Regions from separate parts of the Psychrobacter maritimus genome, predicted to be linked through region 2. Evidence: predicted binding sites of a transcription regulator. Region 2 holds the regulator's gene; the other holds the start of a gene.
The links. Region 2 encodes PhoB, which activates phosphate uptake and scavenging genes when phosphate is short. Its sites were predicted from a motif close to TGTCATNAANCTGTCATAA; they were not measured.
Positions count from the first base shown of each region.

Region 1 (3,432 bases), 830 kb from region 2:
GCGCTATTACGCCAGCAGGGAGATTGGATTATTATCGATGGTGATGACAAATCACAAGCAGCCATGCATTTTTGTCATCAAGTGTTGCAAGCGATGCAAACAGCGTTAGCAAGCAGTCGCATAGAGGAAAGCGAACAGCTAGAAAATGTTAAAAAATTCGAGCCAGTAAAAGTCCCTAAAACTTTGATAAATATCGATGATACCGAGATAGATAAGTCTGAGTACCATGAAGCGCTTGCCGATAAACAAGCGCGCCTTGCTGAGTTGCTACGTGCGCGCAAGGGTAGGCATGTGGTCTTTGCCTTTGAAGGTATGGATGCGGCTGGCAAGGGTGGCGCTATTAAAAGACTGGTTGCGCCGCTCGACCCACGCGAGTATCAGATTTATAATATTGGCGCACCGATGCTGTATGAATTACAACACCCTTATCTATGGCGATTTTGGACCAAACTGCCCAATGAGCAGATCGATCGTATCAGCCGTATCGCTATCTTTGACCGTACGTGGTATGGGCGCGTATTGGTCGAACGTATTGAGGGTTTTGCGACTGATGAAGAATGGCAGCGCGCTTATGATGAGATCAATCGCTTTGAGGCGGATTTGGTAGCAGCTGGCACGATAGTTATAAAATACTGGCTTGCCATCGATAAGAAAGAGCAGCTTAAGCGTTTTGAGGCGCGTGAAGAGACCCCGCATAAGCAATTTAAATTGACCGATGATGATTGGCGTAATCGTGATAACTGGGCAGATTATGTGCAATCGGCAGCTGATATGCTGGCACGTACAAATACAGAGGATGCCCCTTGGTGTGTCATCGCCACCAATGAAAAGCGGCAAGCGCGCCTAGATGTATTAGACCATGCCATTGAGCAGCTATTTTTAGCACTGTCTGATAACTGATTAAAAAGTTTGAGAATTGATTATATTTTGGCTCAGCCAAATTATAAAATATAACAACAAATTTTCACTAAATTGATAGGTTTTATCGCGCTTACATTCACAGTTACAAATCTCGCAATATCATCATGCATTCTGTGTCTATATTTAATATAATAGGCACATTATAAATTCTGCTTTCTACAAAATAGCTCAGCAGTCGGATACTGTATTTGTCATATAAATGCTTTAATCATTACTCACATATTTGTCATAACCAACGCTATCACTATAAAAACCTAAGCCGCAAGCTGCTGTAATCGGACGATTTGGCAATACTACTTGCGGCTTTATGGCATTTTGTGTGATGGTTTTTTTACCTGATATTTTTATCACAAGCAAACTAAGCTAGATATTAGTGCTAGGTATGAGTAGAAAATAATGGTAAACAGACGAAATCGTCTGAGTGATGGATCAATAAGGTATTGCAGGCTAGTTATTCAAACCAATTTTCAAAGCAGTGGTTTAAAAAGTACTTCAATAAACAAGTTCAAAAAACAGTATTTCAAAAACAAGTTGCGTACACGCTATCATAATATTGGGTGGTGAAAACAACACCGTTCATATCCATAGCGCCGCAATGTCATCAATCACATATAATTTCAATCAGCTTACGCAGGACGTATCAACGTATGGGTATTAGCAGCAGTTCTACAGGACCAACCAAAGCAGTCGGTTCTATGAGAATCAATCTATTTTTTGCCATGTTAATGATTGGGATGACCGCTTACTTTTTATGGTGGGGTCTAGATTACACAATGCATCAGCAGACGATGCTATTTATTGTCGCCACTGCTTTTGGTATTTTCATGGCATTCAATATCGGCGGTAATGACGTCGCTAACTCCTTTGGTACCTCAGTGGGTGCGGGGACGTTGACCATTCCGCAAGCCTTGGGTATCGCAGCGATATTTGAAGTGTCGGGCGCGGTGTTGGCAGGCGGTGAAGTCACCGATACCATCCGTAGCGGTATTGTCGACCTAGATGGTCTGTCGGTCACGCCCAACCAGTTTATTTATGTCATGCTGTCAGCGCTCATTGCTGCGGCATTCTGGCTATTATTTGCGACCAAAAAAGGTCTGCCAGTGTCAACCACTCACGCCATTATCGGCGGTATTGTTGGTAGCTCTATTGTTCTTGGAATCACGTTGGGTGGTACCGAGATGGCATTGTCGACTGTCAATTGGGGCACCATTGGCACGATTGCTATCTCTTGGGTCATATCACCATTACTCGGCGGCGTTTTTTCTTACCTTTTATACGGACAGATTAAGAAAAATATCATTGAGTATAATGATAGAACAGAAGCGCACATTGCGACGCTAAAAGGTGATAAAAAAACCTTAAAGCAAAATCACAAAGAGTATCTGGATGGTCTGACCGAATCAGAACAACTGGCTTATACCTCAGCGATGTTACGTGATCAGGAAATCTATAAAGATGATGATTGCGACATTGAAGATTTAGAAACCGATTATTACAAACAGCTTTATGAAATTGAAAACGAGCGCAGCAACCTCGATACGCTAAAAGCATTAAAGCAATGGGTACCTATTATTGCGGCTGCTGGCGGCGCGGTCATGGCCTCTCTGGTTATCTTTAAAGGCTTAAAGAATGTCAATAATGGCATGACGACGCTGCAAGGCTTTTTAATCATGGGCATGATTGCAGCGCTAGTATGGCTTGCGACCTATATCTATACCAAGAGTATCCGCGGTAAGCATAAGGAAGATTTGACCAAAGCGACGTTTATAATGTTTAGCTGGATGCAAGTCTTTACCGCATCAGCCTTTGCCTTTAGTCACGGCTCAAACGATATCGCCAACGCCGTCGGTCCTTTTGCGGCGATTATGGACGTTATCCGTACCAATAGCATTGCTACTGAAGCGGCAGTACCACCTGCAGTTATGTTGACCTTTGGTGTGGCGCTAATCGTTGGTCTTTGGTTTATCGGTAAAGAAGTTATTCAAACCGTTGGTACCAATCTGGCAAAAATGCATCCCGCTTCTGGCTTCTCAGCGGAATTGGCTGCTGCTGCTGTGGTGATGGGCGCTTCAACCATGGGGCTGCCGGTATCGAGTACGCATACCTTAGTTGGCGCGGTACTTGGCATCGGTATCGTCAATAGAGACACCAACTGGGCACTGATGAAGCCTATTGGTTTGGCATGGATTATTACCCTTCCAGCAGCGGCAGCTATGTCAGCAATCAGCTATATTTTCTTAAGTAATATTTTTTAAGACAAAATTTTTTAAATTTGACTTTTAAAGTAGTATTTTTAAAGCCATATTTTTAGAATAGTGTTCTTAAGGTGGTTTTTTAAATTATAGCCGTATGAGTTTTTAACAAGATTTTAACGGTGAGACTTTACTACTTTATCTAACAGCATAAAAAACGCTTATCAGCATCATGCCGATAAGCGTTTTTTTATATCAAAATCAGAGTTAATTTAATCAAAATGAGTTCTATTCGGTGCCAAACTGTTTGCGTTTTTTG
Region 1 covers NZ_CP124526.1:1,968,312-1,971,743, reverse strand. The annotation lists gene QJS82_RS08215 (ATPase) at 1-900, shown strand, start outside; gene QJS82_RS08210 (hypothetical protein) at 1,126-1,272, opposite strand; gene QJS82_RS08205 (inorganic phosphate transporter) at 1,569-3,176, shown strand; gene QJS82_RS08200 (aminotransferase class I/II-fold pyridoxal phosphate-dependent enzyme) at 3,402-3,432, opposite strand, start outside.
Region 1: QJS82_RS08205 (inorganic phosphate transporter) is a predicted target of PhoB. The motif match lies at 1,518-1,536, and genes of this name have one in related genera.

Region 2 (3,432 bases):
GCTGTCTTTCCAGTCGTTTGAAACTTTGGCTAGATAATCGGTAAAGTTAAAAGTTGTGCCCGAACCGTCTGAACGGAACACCGTGGTAATAGCCGCGTCAGGAAGGGTTAAATCAGGGTTCATGGCTACGATGGCAGGGTCATTCCATTTGCTAATTTTGCCAAGATAGATGTCAGCTAGCATTTTTCCATCGAGCTTTAATTGTCCGGGCTTAATACCATCGATATTAACGACAGGTACCACGCCGCCGATAACAGTTGGGAATTGAATCAGACCGGCTTCGTTTAATTCAGCTGGGGTCATTGGCGCATCAGACGCCCCAAAATCAACGGTTTTTGCGACGATTTGTTTGATACCACCCGATGAACCAATCGACTGATAGTTCACTTGACCGCCTGTTGCTTTATTGTAGGCATCTGACCATTTAGCATAGATAGGCTGCGGGAAAGAGGCACCTGCGCCGGTGATATTCATCGACACATTGTCTGTTGATTGGACGTCTGTCGACTGAACGTTTGCGCTGTCGGTAGAGGCGGTGGTTGATTGCGCCGAAGTAGCCGGCTCATTGCTTTCATTACTATTGGGGGTTTGATTACAAGCAGCTAAGGTAAAGGTACTCGCGACTGCTAAAGCCATTAATGAATAACGCATTATTTCTCCTAAAAAGTAATCAGATTTAAGTATGGGGCATTTATGAATAACAATGTCGCTGCCCAGGTTTTTAGTAATGTATTGCTAACGATGTTTGGTTAGCAAGGTTTTGCTGCAAAGACGCTCGGTGGTCAATGAGCATATTGTGCCGAGCAAATATGACAGTTTGATGAAATAAGACATTTTTATGAAAAAAGTTGGTCAATTAAAAACGCAGCCTAATAAAGCAGTCGTTTAAGGGGATTGCAGCTGCTATCTAGCGCAAAATTCGTTATGATGAGCCGTTGGTTTTTTTTGGGGCGTAAGGGTTTAAGGCTAAGCGTTCAAAGCACAGCGCTTAAAGTATAGGGCTGAAAGTACAGTGTTTGAGCTGCAATGTTTAAGGCGCAGCATTTAACGTATCGAGTCACTGTGTCATCAAACTGTCATAATTAAGCCGTTTAATGGGCAGACGTTGATAAGGGCTTAGTATTTTTGTTTTCCAATTTTTTGTCTTTCAATAATGAGGCGATGGTATGCGCAATGAGCAGATTTTGATTGTCGAAGATGAACCTGCAATTCGTGAGATGGTGGTAATGACGCTAGAGATGGCGGGCTTTGAGAGTTTACAAGCGGCTGACGTCGCAGAAGCGCATCAACAAGTGGTGGATCATAGACCCGCGTTGATTTTGCTAGATTGGATGTTACCGGGTGATAAAAGTGGTATTGATTTTTGCCGTATGCTTAAAAGTGATGAGATGTTGGCTGAGATACCCGTGATTATGCTGACGGCCAAAAGTGAGGAAGATAGTAAGGTTCATGGGCTTGATGCGGGCGCTGATGACTATATGACCAAACCCTTTTCAACGCGTGAATTAATCTCCAGAATCAAAGCCGTATTACGCCGTAGTCGTGCGCTTAGTAGCGATAAGCCAATTGAAATAGGCAAGCTTAGCCTCGATCCTAAAAGCCAGCGTATCACCGCTGATAATAAAGTCATTGATATCGGACCGACAGAATATCGCTTGCTGGCGTTTTTTATGAGTCATCCCGAGCGTGCTTATACGCGCACCCAGCTGCTAGATCAGGTCTGGGGCGGCAATGTCTATATCGAAGATCGCACGATTGATGTGCACATCCGGCGTTTACGCAAATTACTACAGCCTTATGGTTGCAGTGCCTTGATTCAAACGGTTCGCGGTACCGGTTATCGGTTTTCGAGTCTGGTTGAATAACGCTATCGATTTTGAAAAATAGCCCATTATTTACAAGGCAGCTTACGAGGCAGGAAACCAGCGTTAAGAACATTCAGTGCTCAGAGGCATAAATATTTAGAATATTGAGTACTGAGAAGCATAAGTACTGAGGATATTTGGTGCTAAGAATAGTCAGTGCTAATAATAAGTGCTAAGCATCATACTGGTAATAAAAAAGAGAGAAACACATGATAACGCCAAGGGACATTGAGCAACAGGACATCGAGCAATACTCCACCGATCAGCTTAAAAAAATCAGAAGTGCCTTACGCGCACTGCGAGATGCGGTTATTTTGCTAAACGACGATGATGGTTTGGAGTGGTGGAATCAGGCCGCCGAGGATTTGTTATTGTTGCAGTCAGCGGATCATGGCAAAAGTATTTTTGACTTTATTAACGTCCCTGAGTTTCGGCAATACTATCAGAGCATGGTGACACCCAATGATGGTGTACATATGAAGTCATGGCAAGATCCTAACCGTTATCTTAAATGTGAGCTCACGCCTTTTGGCGATGAAAAGCTGCTGATTATTTATGATGTGACCCGCTTACAACACTTAGAGCAAATGCGCCGCGACTTTGTGGCAAATGTCTCGCATGAGTTACGAACGCCATTGACTGTACTGATGGGCTATCTGGAAAATTTCTCAGATCAGGAAGACATGCCGCGGCAATGGCGACGCGGCTTTGAATTAATGACGCAGCAGACCGCGCGCATGAATAGAGTGGTCAATGACTTGCTGCTGCTGTCTCGGATTGAAATCGAAGAGACACATGAGCTGCATTATATTGATATGACCAAGCTGCTCACCCATGTCTATGACGACGCGCAGGCTTACAACCAAGAATATGGTCATACGCTGCATTTACAGATAGACACCTATGATGGTCTTTATGGCTCGGAGATGTATTTGAACAGTGCGTTATCCAATTTGGTGATTAATGCGATTAAATACACGCCAAAAGCAGGTAATATCGTTATCAGTTGGGCAAAAACTGCAGAAGGTTGTCGGTTTGCCGTCAGTGATGATGGTATTGGTATTGCGCCACAACATGTCGCACGGTTGACCGAGCGTTTTTATCGAGTGGATAGCGGGCGCAGTCGTGCGACAGGTGGTACGGGGTTAGGGCTGGCGATTGTAAAGCATGTGTTATATCAATATGATACGACTTTGCAAATTGAATCGTCAGAAGGCAAAGGCTCGACATTTAGCGCCGTTTTCCCCGCCACTCATATTCGCTCTGCTCCTATAGGCTAACTGTTAAACTCGTAGCCGTTAGCAGGATTTTAAACATTACTGTCAATGATTAGTTTCTAAATTGGCTAAAAACGCGGCAAAACCTTCTGTTGCTCGAGCTTGCAAACGGCTGCTAGTAATAACCCGAACGCGATTGCTCCAAGTGATGGCATAGCCTGTACTCTCAAACCTTTTTACCAAATCGACATCTTCGTGGCAAGGCAGGGGCGCAAAACCGCCAACGGCAAGATAAGCCTTAGCGCTAAAACTTAAATTTGCCCCATGAATATGGCGATGTCCCATCTTAT
Region 2 covers NZ_CP124526.1:1,136,300-1,139,731, forward strand. The annotation lists gene pstS (phosphate ABC transporter substrate-binding protein PstS) at 1-651, opposite strand, end outside; gene phoB (phosphate regulon transcriptional regulator PhoB) at 1,167-1,865, shown strand; gene phoR (phosphate regulon sensor histidine kinase PhoR) at 2,075-3,145, shown strand; gene QJS82_RS04775 (glycosyltransferase family 2 protein) at 3,188-3,432, opposite strand, start outside.